DNA from 2 places in the Solibacillus sp. FSL W7-1464 genome. Region 2 is predicted to be linked to the other one. Evidence: a T-box and tRNA genes for the amino acid it is inferred to sense, from the RefSeq annotation. Region 2 holds a T-box; the other holds one or more tRNA genes.
What was found. The T-box of region 2 lies ahead of tyrS (tyrosine--tRNA ligase). A T-box ahead of a tRNA ligase gene usually reads a tRNA of that ligase, here a tRNA-Tyr.
Positions count from the first base shown of each region.

Region 1 (8,020 bases), 490 kb from region 2:
TTGAGAATACCGGAGGTAGAGCACTGTTTGGACTAGGGGGGCATCTCGCTTTACCGAATTCAGACAAACTCCGAATGCCGGATATTTATACACGGGAGTCAGACTGCGAGTGATAAGATCCGTAGTCAAGAGGGAAACAGCCCAGACCACCAGCTAAGGTCCCCAAGTAATCGTTAAGTGGAAAAGGATGTGGCGTTGCTTAGACAACCAGGATGTTGGCTTAGAAGCAGCCATCATTTAAAGAGTGCGTAATAGCTCACTGGTCGAGTGACGCTGCGCCGAAAATGTATCGGGGCTAAACGATTCACCGAAGCTGTGGATGCATACTTTGAGTATGCGTGGTAGGAGAGCGTTCTAACAGCGTTGAAGTCAGACCGGAAGGACTGGTGGAGCGGTTAGAAGTGAGAATGCCGGTATGAGTAGCGAAACATGGGTGAGAATCCCATGCACCGTATGACTAAGGTTTCCTGAGGAAGGCTCGTCCGCTCAGGGTTAGTCGGGACCTAAGCCGAGGCCGATAGGCGTAGGCGATGGACAACAGGTTGATATTCCTGTACCACCTCCTCACCGTTTGAGAAATGGGGGGACGCAGTAGGATAGGGTAAGCACGCCGTTGGTTGCGCGTGTTCAAGCAGTAAGGCGTGTATGTAGGCAAATCCGCATACTATAACGTTGAGCTGTGATGACGAGCTCGTATGAGCGAAGTTCCTGATTTCACACTGCCAAGAAAAGCCTCTATCGAGGTGAGAGGTGCCCGTACCGCAAACCGACACAGGTAGTCGAGGAGAGAATCCTAAGGTGTGCGAGAGAACTCTCGTTAAGGAACTCGGCAAAATGACCCCGTAACTTCGGGAGAAGGGGTGCTTCTTTGGGTGCATAGCCTAGAGAAGCCGCAGTGAATAGGCCCAGGCGACTGTTTAGCAAAAACACAGGTCTCTGCAAAACCGTAAGGTGACGTATAGGGGCTGACGCCTGCCCGGTGCTGGAAGGTTAAGAGGAGCGGTTAGCGCAAGCGAAGCTGTGAATTGAAGCCCCAGTAAACGGCGGCCGTAACTATAACGGTCCTAAGGTAGCGAAATTCCTTGTCGGGTAAGTTCCGACCCGCACGAAAGGCGTAACGATCTGGGCACTGTCTCAACGAGAGACTCGGTGAAATTATAGTACCTGTGAAGATGCAGGTTACCCGCGACAGGACGGAAAGACCCCGTGGAGCTTTACTGTAGCCTGATATTGAATTTTGGTACAACTTGTACAGGATAGGTAGGAGCCAGAGATCTCGGAGCGCCAGCTTCGAAGGAGGCGTCGGTGGGATACTACCCTGGTTGTATTGAACTTCTAACCCATGCCCCTTAGCGGGGTAGGAGACAGTGTCAGGCGGACAGTTTGACTGGGGCGGTCGCCTCCTAAAGAGTAACGGAGGCGCCCAAAGGTTCCCTCAGAATGGTTGGAAATCATTCGTAGAGTGTAAAGGCATAAGGGAGCTTGACTGCGAGACCTACAAGTCGAGCAGGGTCGAAAGACGGGCTTAGTGATCCGGTGGTTCCGCATGGAAGGGCCATCGCTCAACGGATAAAAGCTACCCCGGGGATAACAGGCTTATCTCCCCCAAGAGTCCACATCGACGGGGAGGTTTGGCACCTCGATGTCGGCTCATCGCATCCTGGGGCTGTAGTCGGTCCCAAGGGTTGGGCTGTTCGCCCATTAAAGCGGTACGCGAGCTGGGTTCAGAACGTCGTGAGACAGTTCGGTCCCTATCCGTCGTGGGCGTAGGAAATTTGAGAGGAGCTGTCCTTAGTACGAGAGGACCGGGATGGACATACCGCTGGTGTACCAGTTGTCTTGCCAAAGGCATCGCTGGGTAGCTATGTATGGACGGGATAAGTGCTGAAAGCATCTAAGCATGAAGCCCCCCTCAAGATGAGATTTCCCATTACGCAAGTAAGTAAGACCCCTGAAAGACGATCAGGTAGATAGGTTCGAGGTGGAAGTGCGGTGACGTATGCAGCTGACGAATACTAATCGGTCGAGGACTTAACCACATTTTATTGCTCAATTCAATGAAACGTTTATCCAGTTTTGAAAGAATGAAAATTTATTAAAAAATACTTGACAAATATGAAAAGTATGATATAATAAGTAATGTCTTTCGAATAAATAGTCTAGTGATGATGGCAAAGAGGTCACACCCGTTCCCATACCGAACACGGAAGTTAAGCTCTTTAGCGCCGATGGTAGTTGGGGGCTTCCCCCTGTGAGAGTAGGACGTCGCTAGGCTGTTATAAAATTATTCCGAAGTAGCTCAGTTGGTAGAGCATCCGGCTGTTAACCGGCAGGTCGCAGGTTCGAGTCCTGCCTTCGGAGCCATTAAATCTTGGAGAGTTGTCCGAGTGGCCGAAGGAGCACGATTGGAAATCGTGTATGCGGGTAACCCTGCATCAAGGGTTCAAATCCCTTACTCTCCGCCAGGCAAATTTAGAGGCCCGTTGGTCAAGTGGTTAAGACACCGCCCTTTCACGGCGGTAACACGGGTTCGAATCCCGTACGGGTCACCAAAAAGATACATAAGTAAGTATCCAGCGTTGGAGGATTAGCTCAGCTGGGAGAGCACCTGCCTTACAAGCAGGGGGTCGGCGGTTCGAGCCCGTCATCCTCCACCATTAAACAAATAGTATTATCGCGGGGTGGAGCAGTGGTAGCTCGTCGGGCTCATAACCCGAAGGTCGCAGGTTCAAGTCCTGCCCCCGCAACCAAATGGTCCCGTGGTGTAGCGGTTAACATGCCTGCCTGTCACGCAGGAGATCGCCGGTTCGATCCCGGTCGGGACCGCCATTTTTAAAACATTAAATTGTGGGTTTGTAGCTCAGTTGGTAGAGCATTAGATTGAAGCTCTAAGTGTCGGCGGTTCGATTCCGTCCAAACCCACCATATTTTTTTGCCGGTGTAGCTCAGTTGGTAGAGCAACTGACTTGTAATCAGTAGGTCGAGGGTTCGACTCCTTTCGCCGGCACCATTACCTGGAGGGGTAGCGAAGTGGCTAAACGCGGCGGACTGTAAATCCGCTCCTTAGGGTTCGGCGGTTCGAATCCGTCCCCCTCCACCATCCTTTTGATAGGGGCATAGTTTAAAGGTAGAACTACGGTCTCCAAAACCGTCAGTGTGGGTTCGATTCCTACTGCCCCTGCCAAATAACTTTAAAATACTTAAAATAATATAGTGGCGGTTGTGGCGAAGTGGTTAACGCACCTGATTGTGGTTCAGGCATTCGTGGGTTCGATTCCCATCAGTCGCCCCATTTTTATTTAGGTTTAAGTATTAAAATTATAATATAGTGGCGGTTGTGGCGAAGTGGTTAACGCACCTGATTGTGGTTCAGGCATTCGTGGGTTCGATTCCCATCAGTCGCCCCATTCTATTCTATATAAAAATTTAAATATTGGGGTATAGCCAAGCGGTAAGGCAACGGATTTTGATTCCGTCATGCCCTGGTTCGAATCCAGGTACCCCAGCCATTTTTTTATTTGCGGAAGTAGTTCAGTGGTAGAACACCACCTTGCCAAGGTGGGGGTCGCGAGTTCGAACCTCGTCTTCCGCTCCAAACATGGCGGCATAGCCAAGTGGTAAGGCACAGGTCTGCAACACCTTTACCACCGGTTCAAATCCGGTTGCCGCCTCCATATTTTATTGAATCGGAAAACCCGATTTTTTTTTACCTTATTTTGCCGAGTTGGTGGAATGGCAGACACGACGGACTCAAAATCCGTTGCCGCGAGGCGTGTGGGTTCAAGTCCCACACTCGGTATCAGTTCAATACAACAGATCAAAAACCCTTAAAACCTTTAAATTAGGCTTTAAGGGTTTTTTGCTTATGCTTTCAGTAATTGAATTGTAGTATAATATCTACTCCTGCATTACCGCTCTTATAATAACGCTGCAACCGCAGTAACAATGCTTATGGATTTCCTAGAATGCATGCAATCATTAATCCATTGAAAGTGTTTAAAAGTATAATAATATTATTCAGGAATTAAAATGGTTTCTCTGTTTTTCATATTTAAAATTGCGAAAGATATGCTAAGTACATATGTTTAAGCCTCGCTTCAGTACAAGCTTTTTTTATAGGAAATAATACGTTTTTTTCTAGCTTCTTAAAAATATTTACTATAGAATGAACATTATAATGTAAGGAAGATAAAACACAGCAAATATTATTTAAATAATAACAAATGTGTATTTTAGTAAGGAAGTAGGGAATTAAATAAATGAATGTAGCAACAAACTTTAAATGGATTGAAGCGACGAATTATGATGAGATGAGTAAAATTGCCGCAACAATTTTTATAGATCAATTAAAAAAGAATGGTGCAACGGTATTTGGAATGGCTACAGGTGGTACTCCGGAAGGCTTTTATAAAGAGCTGGTAGCAGCATACAAAGCTGGTGAGGTATCCTTTGCACAGGCCAAGTCTTTTAACCTGGATGAGTATATCGGCATTAATCCGGCAAATGAATCGAGCTACCATTTTTATATGGATCATCATCTGTTTAATCATATTGATATAAAACAGGAAAATATTTATTTACCCGCAGGTAATAAATCAAATTTAGAAAAGGCAGCAGCTGAATATGATGCGATGATAAAGGATGCAGGAAATATTGATGTACAGCTTTTAGGAATCGGTGTGAATGGACATATCGGTTTTAATGAGCCGGGTACTCCTTTTGATTTAGGTACAAATATTGTAGAGCTCACACAGTCTACACGTGAAGCGAATCAAGTTTATTTTGACTCAATTGACGATGTTCCGACACATGCTATTACAATGGGTATCAAGACAATCTTGAGTTCTAAAAAGATTGTATTATTAATTTCGGGTGCATCAAAACAAGAGGCCTTTGATCGTTTGCGCAGTGGGATAGTAACAGAAGACTTTCCTGCAAGCGCTCTGCACAACCATCCGGATGTGACTGTAATTTATACAGATGTTAAATAAGATGTTAAATAAAATAAAGGAGTGCATACAATGTGCACTCCTTTTTATTTTATAGTCGAAATAAATACCCCGGCAATAACAGCGACCCCACCAATTATTTGGGCAAGCAGGAGTTGCTCATTTAAAAACAGCACGGCAAAGATTGCAGCGAATAGTGGAATGAAGTTCAGGTAGATTCCCGCTTTGTTCGCACCTAATGAGACCACACCATTGTTCCAGCTTAAAAAGGCAACAATTGAAGCAATGAGCCCCACATAAATAATCGCCCCAATTGTCGAAGCGTTCCATACGATTGCTTGTGACGATGTAAGTTGTTCAAATACTGCAAACGGGAGTAACATAATGGCACCGATTGCGATCGTCACTAAAAATGTAGAGTATCCTGGCAATTTCCCAGCATACTTTTTAATGAGTAATGAATAGACACTCCAACATACTACCGCAACTACTACGATTAAGTCCCCTTTGTTGAAAGAAAATGTAAGCAGGCTTTGCAATGAACCTCCAGATATAATAAAGAGCACTCCGGCTAAAGAGAGAAGCGTGCCGAGCAGTTGAAATTTTGTTAAGCGTTCTTTTAAAAAGATGAAGCTCAGTATGTATATAATAATCGGTGTCGATGAATTCATTAATGATGCATTGATGGACGTTGTATAATGCAGGCCGATATATACGAGTGTATTGAATGCGGCAACTCCTGTTAGTGCTAAAATAATGACAGCACCCCAATACTGTCTCAGCGCAGGCCATTCTTTTTTTGTTCGTTGGTAGGCGATAGGGAAAAATACGAGAAAGGCGACAATCCAACGTAAAAAAGCTAGAGTAATCGGAGGAATATCCCCGGAAACAGCCCGGCCAATTACAAAGTTACCGCCCCATAATAAAGTAGCTAAAATGAGCAATAGCTGTGGTGGAAATTTCATACTTGTACATCTCCTTATATTGGAAAAATGATTTTATCTATTATAGGGACAACCACATGGAATTTGCAATGCGCTTTACATAAAACGCTATGATACAATAGCGACAGAAGTAAAAGGAGGTCATTAAAATGAAAATACGACCAGCAAGATTACAGCAAGGCGATACTGTAGGATTAGTAAATTTAAGCAGTCCGCTTAAGACAGAATCATTAGGTGATAAATTAGCGTTCTTAGATGAGCTAGGTTTAAAATATAAGCTTGGTAATACAGTGCAAGATTATGAAGGCTATTTGGCAGGTTCCGACGAGGAGCGTATTAAAGACTTCCATCAAATGATTGTCGATCCGGAAGTGAAGGCAGTCTTTTTAGTGACAGGCGGCTATGGAGTCTCAAGAATTATCGATAAAATAAGTTACCCATTAATCGAGGACAATCCGAAAATTATTTGGGGCTTTTCCGATGTGACGGCTCTACACACTCAAGTAAACGAGTTTGCAAATTTAGTGACATTCCATGGCCCGATGATGTCCAGTCCAAAAGGGGAGCTGGATACTCTTTCTAAAAAAATGTTCCAGCAGCTGTTCCAACCGATTGAAATTCAGTATACAGATAGCATTTCACCACTTACGGCAATTGTACCGGGAGTTGTACGCGGCGAATTGACAGGCGGAAATTTAAACCGTATTGTCAGTACGCTTGGAACGAAATTTGAAATTGATGTGCGCAATAAAATATTACTACTTGAAGATATAGGGGAAACAATTGAGCAAATTGATTTAATGCTGAACCAGCTGCGTCTTTCAAGAAAGCTGGAGCTTGCAGCAGGCTTTGCTATAGCGGACTTTAATATGCCGGATGATACATACAGCTATGCAGATGTACTGAAGGTAATAGAAGGGTATTTGAAGCCATTTAACAAACCTGTGTTAGCAGGATTTAAAATTGGCCACTGCAAACCTAATATTGCGATTCCATTAGGTGTGGATGTAATTTTGGACGCAGATGAAAAGGCATTAAGAATTTTACCTGGGGTAGAGTAAATATTTATAAAGAGCAGACAGATAATTACCGTTATCTGTCTTTTTTCTATATTTATAGGTAAAAAATACTTCTATTTAAGTTTTTATGTAAGACTTTAATCTGAATTTTCTAAACGAAATATAGGAATAAAAATGGGTATTGTGTTAAATTATAGTAAGGCAGTAGATTAAGGAGGCTTTTTCAAGAATATACATAAATTTTATATCATGAGATAAAGAGAGGAATGGTGTCTGTATTATGTATAAAAATAAAAATATAGTAATGATTTTATTTTCAGTTGTTATGAGCGGCATTACGGTAGCCGTATTTCTTTTACATCGGGTTTTTGGATGGATCGAACCGTATACTTTGCTGGAACAATCACGTGGAGCATCTTTAACACCAATGAATGCATCAATCATCTTTTCTTTAATTTCAATATCCATTGGTCTGATTATTGCATCCTATATATTATTTAGAAAAAACAGTTCACATACATATATCCCTATGTTCACAGCTATTTCAGCAACTATCGGAAGTATAGCTCTCATCGCAAGCGGACACGGATTGGTAGAATATCATTTTTCTGTATTTCTGGTGGTGGCCGCATTAGGCTATTATGAAAGTGTTAAAATTGTTGTCGTATCAACAATGATTTTCGTAGCTCAGCATCTACTAGGCTATTTCTTTGTACCGGAATTATTGTGCGGTTTGACTGAGTATCCATTTAAATTACTGCTGATCCATGCCTTCTTCCTATTGTTGACTAGTGGGGTTGTCATCACGCAAATTCTTGTGCGTAAACATACAATTCAGCAATACAAAAAAGAAAAGAATCATGCTGACATTATTAAAAATATGATGAAAAATGTTAATGGCATGTCTCAACAAGTACTGGAAAATATTAATACTTTGGAGTCGAGTGCCACAACCAGTAAAGAATCAGCGCAACACACTCAATTGGCAATCCAGCATTTAGTAACAGCAGCAGATGAACAGATGGACTATACAGAGAAAAGTCGTGCAATGCTTGAAAAAGTAAACGAAAGTACCCATACGGTCATCAATCACCTGACCATCTCAAAA
Region 1 covers NZ_JBBORC010000001.1:3,303,819-3,311,838, reverse strand. Annotated here, with positions in the region: rRNA gene MKZ25_RS16590 (23S ribosomal RNA) at 1-2,039, shown strand, start outside; rRNA gene rrf (5S ribosomal RNA) at 2,159-2,274, shown strand; tRNA gene MKZ25_RS16580 (tRNA-Asn) at 2,289-2,364, shown strand; tRNA gene MKZ25_RS16575 (tRNA-Ser) at 2,374-2,465, shown strand; tRNA gene MKZ25_RS16570 (tRNA-Glu) at 2,478-2,552, shown strand; tRNA gene MKZ25_RS16565 (tRNA-Val) at 2,582-2,657, shown strand; tRNA gene MKZ25_RS16560 (tRNA-Met) at 2,676-2,750, shown strand; tRNA gene MKZ25_RS16555 (tRNA-Asp) at 2,754-2,829, shown strand; tRNA gene MKZ25_RS16550 (tRNA-Phe) at 2,850-2,925, shown strand; tRNA gene MKZ25_RS16545 (tRNA-Thr) at 2,935-3,010, shown strand; tRNA gene MKZ25_RS16540 (tRNA-Tyr) at 3,017-3,100, shown strand; tRNA gene MKZ25_RS16535 (tRNA-Trp) at 3,111-3,184, shown strand; tRNA gene MKZ25_RS16530 (tRNA-His) at 3,217-3,292, shown strand; tRNA gene MKZ25_RS16525 (tRNA-His) at 3,332-3,407, shown strand; tRNA gene MKZ25_RS16520 (tRNA-Gln) at 3,435-3,509, shown strand; tRNA gene MKZ25_RS16515 (tRNA-Gly) at 3,521-3,595, shown strand; tRNA gene MKZ25_RS16510 (tRNA-Cys) at 3,601-3,674, shown strand; tRNA gene MKZ25_RS16505 (tRNA-Leu) at 3,719-3,799, shown strand; gene nagB (glucosamine-6-phosphate deaminase) at 4,260-4,991, shown strand; gene MKZ25_RS16495 (DMT family transporter) at 5,036-5,914, opposite strand; gene MKZ25_RS16490 (S66 peptidase family protein) at 6,043-6,954, shown strand; gene MKZ25_RS16485 (methyl-accepting chemotaxis protein) at 7,193-8,020, shown strand, end outside.
Region 1: it has a tRNA-Tyr gene. The T-box ahead of tyrS (tyrosine--tRNA ligase) is inferred to sense a tRNA for this amino acid. The anticodon was not compared.

Region 2 (12,703 bases):
TATTATTATTGAACGATAATTTAGAATAATCTACAATTATATAAAAATACAGTTGACTAAATAATTATACATACTTATACTTATTTTTATCATTTAGATTCGTAGAAAAGTATTAGCCATATAAAAATGACGGGGTGACAACATGAAAGCAGGTATTATTGGTGCAACAGGTTACGGTGGATTAGAACTACTACGATTTTTGCATAATCATAAGGAAATAGAAGAAATTGGATTATTTACCTCCTCGGATGAAGGGACTCAATTTTCGGATAAATTTCCACACTTAACGGATATTTATAATCAGCCATTACTCAAATTGGATGATGATGCATTGGCGGAATATGATGTCGTCTTTGCAAGTACACCTTCGGGGGTATCAAGTACGATTTTCCCGTCTTTAGTTGAGAGAGGACCAAAACTAATTGATTTATCAGGGGATTTCCGACTGAAAAATTTAGCAAGCTATGAAACATGGTATAAAAAAAATCCGGCTCCACAGGAAGTAGTGGCGCGAAGTGTGTACGGATTAACGGAGTGGAATGAGCCAGCTATAGAAAAGGCAGATTTAATTGCCAATCCGGGCTGTTATCCGACGGCCGTATTATTATCTATCCTGCCTCTTATAAAACATCGGTTAATTGACCCTGGCTTCCTGGTCATTGATGCAAAGAGCGGAATTTCAGGGGCAGGTAATAAACCTTCACAAGCAACACATTTCAGTGAAGCAAATGAAAGCTTCTCGATTTATAAAATTAATGAACACCAGCACATTCCCGAAATCGAACAAGCGATTTCAATGTTTACCGATATTGAAACAACAATCACGTTTAATACACATCTAGTCCCGATGACACGAGGTATTTTAGCAACTTCCTATGCTCAAGTAACTGAAGGTGTGACACAAGCACAATTAGTGGACTGTTTAACAGAAACGTATAAAGACCATCCATTTGTCCGTGTCATTCAAGAAGCTTCCGCAATAGGAACAAATCGCGTAAAAGGTTCGAACTATTGCGACATATACGTGAAGCTCGATGAAAGGACAAATCGGGCAACGATTGTCGGTGTGATCGATAATTTGGTTAAAGGAGCAGCGGGGCAGGCAATTCAGAACATGAATGTTCAATTCGGTCTCCCGCAGCAAACGGGCTTACAACTCGTTCCGTATTTTATTTAATTTATCAAGATAAGAAAAAATGAAAAACAAGTTGATCGGAATGGAGGGGAGGCGAGTGGATTGTGCCTTCTCATTCATCAGGACGCTGCTTCTGCGGTGGCCGCAATAAATTGCCGCCATCCTCGGCGGAAAGCGTCCGACCTGGAATGGAAATCACCCGTATATTATGACGTGGACAATTAGGGGAGGGTCATTAGATGACTTCAACAATAGAGATGAAAAAATTATCAAGCAAAAATATCGTATCGCCAAAAGGGTTTACTGCAGCAGGTGTTCATTGCGGACTTAAACATAAGAAAAAAGATTTAGCAATTTTAATAAGCGAAGTACCAGCTAGCGTTGCCGGTGTATTTACGACAAATGCAGTCCAGGCAGCACCGCTGAAAGTAACAAAAGAAGTTGTTTATGAATCGAAAAAAATGCAGGCGATCATCGTAAATTCAGGAAATGCCAATGCATGCACAGGCAAACAAGGACTATTGGATGCATATGAAATGCAACTGCTTGCCGCACAAAAGCTTGGCATCGCATCTAATCTGGTAGGAGTAGCCTCTACAGGTGTCATCGGGGAAATAATGAAAATGGAACCCGTAAAAAAAGGTGTAGAGCTTTTAAATCCGGATTCAAAGCTTGAAAGCGGGATTGATTTTTCCCAGGCAATTTTAACGACGGATACAGTAATGAAAAATACAACTTATGCAACGATCATTGACGGCAAGGAAATAATTGTTTCAGGAACGGCTAAAGGCTCAGGCATGATTGAACCGAATATGGCGACAATGCTCGGGTTTATTACAACAGATGCCAATATTGAATCAGAAGAGCTGCAAAAAGCATTATCGAGTGTAACGGATTGCACATTCAACTCGATTACAGTTGATGGTGATACATCAACGAACGATACGGTTATTGTAATGGCAAACGGTTTAGCAGGAAATGAACCGCTATCTCCTGCACATCCTGACTGGGAAAACTTTTACACAGCACTGCGTCTTGTAGCAGAAGATTTAGCAAAGTCAATTGCACGTGATGGGGAAGGCGCGACAAAGCTGATTGAAGTAGAAGTGGATGGAGCGGTTTCAGATGAAGAAGCTCGTAAAATCGCAAAAACAGTAGTAGGTTCACCACTTGTAAAAACAGCAGTGTTTGGCTGTGATGCAAACTGGGGGCGTATTATTGCAGCAGTTGGCTATTCTGGCGCTGTAATCGATCCCGATAAAATTACAATTAAAATCGGTGGAGCAACAATGGTGGAAAACGGCGAACCAATCAAATTTTCGGAAGAAGAGCTCATCGAAATTTTAAAACAGCATGAAGTAAAAATATATGTGTCACTGGAAGTCGGTAAAGGGCACGGGTTTGCATGGGGGTGTGACTTGACTTATGACTACGTTCAAATCAACGCATCATACCGCTCGTAAAATGGTCATCAAGCTTGGTGGCAGCACATTAGAAGGTCTTAACGAGGCCTTCTTTCGCAATTTCAAAGCATTGCAGGAACAAGGAATCCAACTCATTATTACACATGGCGGAGGTCCTGCAATTAACCGCGAATTAGCCGCTGCCGGAATTCAGTCCCATACAGTAAACGGACTGCGTGTAACGAGTGAAGAAATGATCGGTATTGTGCAGTCAACTTTAATTGGGAAAGTAAATCCTTTGCTCGTCCATGAGCTCCATTCAGCGAATATTTCTGCTATCGGACTCAATGGTTTTGATGGCGGGCTGCTGGAAAGTGAATATTTAGATTATGAAACTTACGCATATGTAGGCGAAGTGAAGCATGTTAATATTAATATGTTAAACTCTTTGATAGATGCTGGAATTGTACCTGTCATTGCATGTATCGGTGCAACAAAGGATGGGCAGGCGCTGAACATTAACGGCGATACAGTGGCAAGTGAAATTGCATTGGCCGTTGAGGCGGATTGTCTCCTGCTTGTGACGGATGTCGCCGGTATTCGCATACAGGATGAATACCAGAAAGAAGTGACACCAGGCTTAATCGAACAATGGATTGACGAAGGGCATATTTACGGCGGAATGATTCCGAAAGTGCAAGGCGCTCTTAATTGTTTGAAGGCGGGTATACCTTCTGTACAAATTGTCAATGAGACTTTAACCGGGACGACTATTTTAAGTGAGGAGCTAGTGAAATGAGTGCATTATTCCAAAATTACGCGAGAAGACCTTTTGCTATTGTCGAAGGAAAAGGAACAGAAGTATTCGATACGACAGGGAAAAGATATTTAGATTTCACGAGCGGCATTGCTGTTTGTAGTTTAGGGCATGCACATCCATCAATCGTTGAAGCGATTCAAAAACAAAGTCAGAAACTGTGGCATATTAGTAACTTATTTGAAAGTCCGGGACAGGAAAAACTTGCTGCATCATTAGTGAAAGATTTGCATTTATCGTATGCATTTTTCTGTAATAGTGGTGCAGAGGCGAATGAAGCAGCTATTAAATTAGCACGTAAACATACAGGAAAACATAAGATTATTGTGTTTGAACAGAGCTTTCACGGACGTACATTTGGTGCGATGAGTGCAACCGGACAAGATAAAGTACGTAACGGCTTCGGCCCTTTAGTAAGCGAGTTTATTACATTGCCGTTTAATGATGTCGAAGCATTAAAAGCTGCAGTTGATGCAGATACTGCTGCAATTATGCTTGAAATGATTCAAGGTGAAGGCGGAGTAAATCCTGCAACGGATGAGTTCGCGAAAGCTATTCATGAAATTCAGCAATCATCGGATATTTTAGTCATTGTTGATGAAGTACAAACAGGCATCGGACGTACAGGGACACGTTTTGCATTTGAGCAGACAGCCATCAAACCGGATATTGTTTCAATGGCAAAAGGTCTCGGTGGCGGTTTCCCGATTGGGGGGATTCTCGGGACAGAAAAGCTGTTTAACACGTTTAGTGCCGGGACACACGGTACAACATTCGGCGGGAATCCATTGGGTGTGGCCGTTGCACAAACAGTTATCGATCAAATATTCGATGATGCCTTTTTGGATAATGTTGAACAAAAATCGGCATATTTAATTAAAAAACTGGAAGAAGCTTTTCCGGAAGATAAATATTCGGTTCAGGGTAAAGGCCTAATGCTTGGTCTGAGCCTTGGTGGCGAAGATGTCGCACCATATGTTGCCGCATTGGATAAAGCGGGTCTATTAACGGTTGCAGCCGGCCCGAAAGTGATTCGTCTATTACCACCTTTAACGGTTAGCGAACAAGAAATCGATGAAGCGGTTAATTTATTAAAAGATGTATTAAAAGAGGAACATGTATCAATTTAATTGCAATAAAAAATCTCACCAACTTTTTTCTAGTTGGTGAGATTTTTTGATATTATTCTCCTGATGGTTCAGCAGGATCAACGTCAACCTCAATTTCATCGAGTTCTTCAGGTTCTTCGATTATTTCTTCAGGTTCAACATTTTCTTCTTCTGTTTCCGGTGGAGCAGGTGGAGCAGTTTCCACAATTTCTCCGACTTCGTTCGAAGCGCCTGATTCCAATCCTGTAATATCGACCGCTACAACGATATAGCGAACGCCTGGGGAAACAGGAACCCGGTAACCTTCATAAGACTTTAATGAACGTACAAGTGACCTTCCCTGGCCGGACACACTGTACACGCGATAGCCAACAACATCATTTGATGGTGAAGCTGACCATGAAAGTGAACCGTTTGCCAATGTCGCAAATACAGATTGCGGCGGTGCACTGTCTGCCGAGAATGGAGCACCGGTTACAACGCCCTTGCCTGAACTGAATGACAATAATTTTGATGCATCTCCACCAAGCCAACCTAACATACGGTCAACGAAGGCCTGATTTAATCCGAAACCGCTCATTTGGACAAATTCAGTAGGTGTATTCGGTAATGCAGCATATGTGTTGCCGTTAATAACAACTGATGTGGAAGATACAAAGCTATCATCAGGCTGTGTCGGTAAAAATACATTTTTATTAAATAAATCGGAAGTGACTAAACCGGCATTGGCACAAGAAGTAGAAGGTGCCAGGCCAGAAATGCCACAAAATGATCTTGTCACAACGCCTTCAGGTTTTTTGAATGTTTCTTTCGTACCTACGAGTTCCGGGTTGATGTCATAAAGTGTATTCAGATAATTTGCCCATAAACGGTTCACCCGGTTACTTGGATGCTGGTAACGGTTATTGAATACATTTAGGGTACGCTGCTTTTCATAACCCATCCAGACTCCTACCGAAATATTCGGGTTGTAACCGACTAGCCAGACATCGTTATGGTCCTGCGTTGTACCCGATTTTGCAGCGAAGTCAGACGAGAATTTCAGCTGACTTTTCGCCAATGTAGCTGTACCACCCGGCTTCATAACATCGCGCAGCATATCGGTCATTATATATGCTGTTTCCGGTGCAAATACATCAACCGGAGCAACTTCATGTTCATAAACAATATTGCCGTCCAGATCTTCAATGCGTTCAATCATATATGCATCGATAAATTGTCCGTTATTGGCAAATGTTGCATAAGCATTTGTATTTTCTTCAACTGAAGCCCCGATATTCAAACCGCCAAGAACGGTAGAGAGGTTTTCATAATCTTGCGGCTGTAATTTAGAGAAGCCCATTTTTTCCAGATAGGTTGCCGGTCGACGATCTAAAATGGAATCATATAAACGAAGGACGGCCAAGTTTTGAGATGATGCAACGGCCTGTCTTGCTGGTATAATTCCCAATTCCTGATTCGGGTTATAGTTTATAGGGTCATAGCCGTCAGTTGGACGTACAAATTTTACATCGACAACTGGACTTCCTGCACCGATGAAACCATAATCGAGTGCCGGTGCATAGGCAAGTAACGGCTTCATTGTCGATCCGTTTGAACGGAAGGCATTCGTTGCATGATTTACTTGTGTGATAGTATGGTCGCGTCCCCCGACGAAACTTAGTATGCGGCCGGTTTTATTATCAATAACAATACTTCCGGTTTGTACGGGAACATCCACTTCGATTTCTTCGCCTGTTTCCGGATCTTTTTCTTTTTTCTTATATGTTTGTCCATATAAAGTGAATTCTTCCGTCACTTTTCTCATCGCATCATACATTTCTTTATTGATCGTTGAGTAAATACGATAACCGCCGGAACGTATTGTACGGTCAGCCAGTATTGTATACTTTTCTTTTAAATTTTCTTCTTCTTTTAAACGGTCCGGGTCAATACCGTCTTTTTCAGCGAGTATTTCCGCGAAAATTTCTTTCGAACGCAGCTCAAGCTCAGCAGTCAACCAAGGATATTTTTCTTCGGGACGGATTTCATAACCTTTGAAGTCTTGTGTAATATCATAGGCAATTGCTTCGTTATACTCTTTTTCAGTAATATAGCCTGCTTCCTGCATGCGATAAAGGACCGTTTTCATACGGTCAATGCCCGGCTGTATCCCTTCCGCACTTTTTTGCTCGCCTTTATTTGTAAAAGGTGTGTATGTGAAAGGTGCCTGTGGGATGCCGGCAATATAAGCTGCCTGCGGTAAGTTTAGTTTAGATGCGGACACACCAAAAATACCTTGTGCAGCCGTTTCGATGCCGGCAATATTACGACCTGAAGAGTTTCGGCCGTACGGAATAATATTTAAATATGCTTCAAGTATTTCTTCTTTTGTCATAAAATGTTCCAAACGATACGCAAGTAAAATTTCCTTTGCTTTACGTTCGTATGAAACTTCATTCGTTAATATTTGGTTTTTTATTAATTGTTGTGTAAGGGTAGAGCCACCTGTCTGTGTTGACGAGTTGGATACGTCCTGCAGTAATCCACGTAATACTGCTTTTGGTACAATCCCGGTATGTTCCCGGAAATATTCATCCTCTGTAGCAAGTACAGCATTAATTAAGGATGGGGATATATTGGCAAGCGATGTTTCACGTCGGTCTAAATCAGTTCGGATTTTTCCTATGTAAATATCGTTCGCAAAATAAAGTTCACTTGTTTCTTCATAGCTGAAAATTTGTTCGCGCATTTCTTCTTTCGATCGCAAAGGTTCATCCTTTGTTAATGATGCGAAGTAACCTGCGCCGACACCTCCGACAAACAACAGTGTCGCAGCTGTAAAAATAATCGCCAGCAATGTTAAATTCCAGAATACACCGCCTCCAATTCGGATGTAGCGCATTCGTTCTGAAGAAGCAAGGATTTCGATTTTTTTATTTAATTTTTCGAGCCATTCTCTCACATCATCGACCTCCTAAAATCTTGTTTATTATAGCATATTTGAGATATAAGCGAATATAAATATTGACATCAACTATATTCTAGGTAGAATAGAAATATAAATTTCCGGCAACGAAGAGTTTGCAGTAGTAAATGTGTTCCCTGCATAGAGAGCTAGCGGTTGGTGAAAGCTAGACATAGCGCATTTATGAATTACGTACTTGGAGCCTGAACGGGTCGTCACGTTATAGACGCTTAAAGTGGAAGAAAGACTGAAATTTCTTCAAGCCGGGTGGTACCGCGTTAAATAATAATTTGACGTCCCTGCATGCATTTGCGTGTAGGGACGTTTTTCGTTTCCTTACAAGTAAATGACGCATCATGTAAAAGGAGAGAAAACAAATGAAAAACGAATTACTGCAAGATTTGGAATGGCGCGGACTGTTATACCAGCAAACAGACGCGGAAGGTATGGAAAAGCTGTTAAACGAGGAAAAGGTTTCCCTATACGTAGGTGTTGACCCGACAGCGGATTCGATGCATATCGGGCATATCGTGCCATTGCTCACATTACGTCGTTTCCAAAAAGCAGGTCATACACCGATTTTATTAGTTGGTGGAGCGACAGGCACAGTAGGGGATCCATCTGGCCGTTCTGAAGAGCGTCAATTACAGACGATGGACCAAATCGAAAAAAATGTACAAGGCCTTAAAAAGCAAATGGAGCGCTTATTCGACTTTTCATCGGATGCGGCAAACAGCGCTGTTCTTGTAAACAATCATGACTGGGTCGGTCCAATGACATTAATCGACTTCCTTCGTGACTACGGGAAACTGATCAATGTTAACTACATCTTAAATAAAGATACGGTTGCATCACGCCTGGATTCGGGTATTTCATTCACTGAATTTGCATACACATTAATCCAAGGTATTGACTTCAATCACTTATACGATCACCACAACGTTCGTATTCAAGTAGGTGGTTCGGATCAATGGGGCAATATTACAACGGGCTTGGAAATGATTCGTAAAACTCATGATGATAATGCGAAGGCATTCGGCATTACAATTCCGCTTGTAACAAAAGCGGACGGTACAAAATTCGGGAAAACAGCGGGTGGTGCTGTATGGCTGGATGCTGCCAAAACATCACCATACGAGTTCTACCAGTTCTGGATCAACACAGCGGATGCAGATGTTGTGAAATACCTGAAAATCTTCACATTCCTGACACGTGAAGAGATTGAAGGGCTGGCAGTAAGTGTCGAAGAAGAGCCGCATTTACGTAAAGCTCAAAAAGCGTTGGCTGAAGAAATGACACGTCTGATTCACGGTGAAGAAGGTTTGGAAGCAGCAGAGCGTATTACAAAAGCATTATTCTCTGGTGATTTAAAAGCATTATCAGTAGAAGAAATGAAAGTAGCCTTCTCTGGTGTACCTTCTGTAGAAGTGGCAAAAGAGGATAAAAATATCGTGGAATTAATCGTAGAAGCAGGGATTTCCTCATCGAAACGTCAAGCACGTGAAGATGTTACTAATGGAGCGATTAGTGTGAACGGTGAAAAAATTACCGATCTGGAATATGTAATGGATGCGAAAGACCGTTTGGAAGATGCATTTGCTATTATCCGTCGGGGTAAGAAGAAATACCATATGGTTAAATTTGCTTAATTAATTAAAACGTCTTGGAATGCAGTATTCCAAGACGTTTTTTTAAAGGAATTTCTTGTTTCATAAAGAACGTATAGGTTAGGGGGGATAGTAATGGAAAATAAATCGTATTTAGGGAAAATTGTCATTTCAATATTTGTCTTGCTGACTGTTTGTTTTTTTACTTTCATAGTGCTATTTTTTGTTGCGTTTAGCGGCAAGTTTCATTATATCCCGTTAGTAATTTCCGCTGCATTCATAATATATATTGGTTATGTGCTTGTGACTTTTAATGTATTTTATAATAACAGTAAACGTGTAAAAATCTATTGGGCAGTCGCCGGAATCGTCTTAGTCGCCAGTTCGGTCCAACCTGTTTATAAGTGGTTCGATAATAGAGTGCCGACTGTTGACGCGGAAGTGGATATTTATCAGTATGAGCCATTTACTGACAAAAATAAACTAGTTCAATTGGAGAAAAAGCCGACTTTAAAGCTGGAGGAACCTTTACCGAAAATCGATGGCGCAACGGCATTGTATCCATTGTATGCCGCCATTACAGAGCATGTATATCCGGAAAAAGAATACAATCCTTACGAGAGTGAAGTTGTGGTCAACCAGACGCATGAAGCCTATACAAATCTGATTTTCGGAAATACGGATATGATTTTTGCAGCGGGCCCTTCCGATGCACAAATTAACCAGGCGAAACAACGGGGGATTACACTTCATATGACGCCAATCGGAAAAGAAGCATTTGTCTTTTTCGTCAACAGTAAAAATAATGTCAATCGTTTATCACTCGATCAAATTAAAGCAATCTATGCCGGAGAAATTACAAACTGGTCAGAAGTGGGCGGAAAAGATGATGCAATCCGGGCGTTCCAAAGACCTCAGGACAGCGGATCGCAAACAGCACTGCAACGGCTAATGGGGGATACCCCATTGATGGAAGCGCCAACTGAAGATATAGCGACAGGAATGGGCGGAATTATCAATGAAGTTTCCCAGTATAAAAATTATAAAAATGCAATAGGTTATACTTTCCGCTACTATTCAAATGAGATGGTTAAAAATAAAGAGATCAAACTTTTGGAAATTGGCGGAGTTGCCCCGACAAGAGAAACGATTCGGAATAATTCGTATCCGATCGCTTCCGAATTTTATATTGTGACAGCAGGAGAGCCAACAGGAAATGTTAAGAAACTGGTGGATTGGGTGCTTTCGGAAGAAGGACAGGCATTAGTGGAAAAGGCCGGCTATGTCTCTCTTAAAATTGCCGATTAGTAAAAGGTTGGTATGCTACTAAAGGAGCAATAACTTTGTATCACCTTAAAAGTATCAGTATAATAGAATATATACATATTTTTAGGGGGATGTTATTTTGAGCGAGCAATTAACAGGTACAGTCGATGATCGACATGCCATATTAAGCATTGCTGTTAAACCCCGAGATACTATTCGTTATGTGTTAACAACTAAAAAGTTATCTTATTTCATTTTCGTTGGTATTATCGGTGTGTTTGCTAGCAATCTAATCAGCTTTATCGGCAAAGAATTTACAGGACAATTTACATTGGGGGATATCGTTTATTCAACATTTCTATTTAGTCTACTACTGTATTTTATTTCTACATTTTTATCGGCAGGCGTATTGACACTTTCAGCAAAAGCTTTCGGTGGTACAGGGAAGTTTAAAGAAATGTTCCGCATGATCAGTGTGACAATGATTCCTTATATTTGGATATTGCCGGTTCTGCTTTTCTGGATGCAATTCGCACCACAATCTTTTTTCTCGATTTCGTATATGGAGACGTCACTAGGTGATTTGATTCTGCAATTTGTTTGTGGAACTCTGATTATTATTAGCAGTATATGGACATATGTCATTACAGTGATTGGAATATCGGAAGTCCACCGTATTTCTAAGTGGAAAGCATTTTTTGCTTCATTTATAGTAATTGCTGTACTAGGAGCAATGTACTTTGGCTTTGTGTTTTAAAATACATTTATAAAATTACTATGTATTCAAAATATAATTTAAAGATGCTGCCGCTATATGAGCGTACAGCATCTTTTTTATTGTTGGCGGGCTTGTATGTTGTCTATTGTGCAGAAATTAAAAACTAAAAATTAAAAGGGTCACTGGGGGAAGTGACCCTAATGGCGTGAAAAGCAGTAATAAGTAGTTGGAATTATTACTGGCTAGCTAAAGATTTTGTGAATCGATGCTATTAGTAAGCAAAAGTAGCGCCGACAATAATTAAAAGAATGAATAGAACAACGATCAGAACGAAAGTTGAGCTATTACCGCCGCTGTTACCACCGCCACCACAGCCGTAACCACCGTAGTTTGCTTGTTGTTGATACCCTTCATATCCGTAACCCATTAAATTCACCCCCTTTCCTCGTTATCCTATTCAACGAAGAAAGGTTGATCGGGGCGATTGAACAAATTTTTAAAAGTTTTGCTGAAATTTATTTAAGGAATAAAAAAACCACCAAGCACCTGATGAACAGGGCTTGATGGTTTGATTCGAATATATCTGAAACTCGAAAGATTAACGAGAGTAGAACTCTACGATGAATTGTTCGTTGATTTCAGCAGATAATTCAGAGCGCTCTGGTAAACGTACGAAAGTACCTACTTTAGAGTCTGCATCGAATGATAAATATTCTGGTACGAAGCTGTTTACTTCGATTGATTCAGCAACAACTGAAAGGTTAGCTGATTTCTCACGTAAAGAGATCGTTTGACCTGGTTTTACTGAGTAAGATGGGATGTCAACGCGGTTACCATCAACTAAGATGTGACCGTGGTTAACTAATTGACGAGCTGCACGACGAGTGCGAGCTAAACCTAAACGGTAAACTAGGTTGTCAAGGCGAGTTTCAAGTAAAATCATGAAGTTTTCACCGTGTACACCTTGTAATTTACCAGCACGTAGGTAAGTGTTTTTGAATTGACGTTCAGTCATACCGTACATATGACGTAATTTTTGTTTTTCAGTTAATTGTAGACCGTACTCTGATTTTTTACCACGAGAGTTCGGGCCGTGTTGACCTGGTGCGTAAGGGCGTTTTGCGATTTCTTTACCTGTGCCGCTTAATGAAATACCAAGACGACGAGATAGTTTCCAAGATGGACCTGTATAACGAGACATAATTGTGTCTCCTCCTTAAAATTGGTTTTTGTTGTAAAAGAAAAAACCAGTTGTACCCGACATTAAACGGTATTCTATTTTCATGTATCTTCGCCCATGCAGCCGAAAGGGTTACGCAATACACCATTCTGTCTAGACAGAAGGAATAAAATACTACATTTAAGTTATACAACTACTGCATTCATTTTACACAAAGGCTATTGTATCTTTTTTTTATTCATCCGTCAACAAAGGAGTATTATTTTTTAAATATAATATGAAGTAAAATAAAATGAAAAAAAATTATTAATTTTGTGGGTATTTAAGCATAAAAGTGGGTAGTAGATAAGGACGGTAAAATTCTTGAATACATAAAAAACAAATCAAATTGAGGTGATTATTAGAAAAATATAACAAATTTGAATAGTCAATAAGACATAAAGCGTGTATACTTGAGGTTAAGTGAATGAACCGACATCGCAATAGTAAAGAAAAGGTGATTTAATGGTGGAAAATCAACA
Region 2 covers NZ_JBBORC010000001.1:2,806,522-2,819,224, reverse strand. Annotated here, with positions in the region: gene argC (N-acetyl-gamma-glutamyl-phosphate reductase) at 143-1,177, shown strand; gene argJ (bifunctional ornithine acetyltransferase/N-acetylglutamate synthase) at 1,375-2,598, shown strand; gene argB (acetylglutamate kinase) at 2,561-3,337, shown strand; gene MKZ25_RS13870 (acetylornithine transaminase) at 3,334-4,485, shown strand; gene MKZ25_RS13865 (transglycosylase domain-containing protein) at 4,538-7,408, opposite strand; T-box leader at 7,510-7,715, shown strand; gene tyrS (tyrosine--tRNA ligase) at 7,789-9,060, shown strand; gene MKZ25_RS13855 (PstS family phosphate ABC transporter substrate-binding protein) at 9,154-10,326, shown strand; gene MKZ25_RS13850 (Yip1 family protein) at 10,424-11,041, shown strand; gene MKZ25_RS13845 (YjcZ family sporulation protein) at 11,274-11,429, opposite strand; gene rpsD (30S ribosomal protein S4) at 11,601-12,203, opposite strand; gene MKZ25_RS13835 (sensor domain-containing diguanylate cyclase) at 12,687-12,703, shown strand, end outside.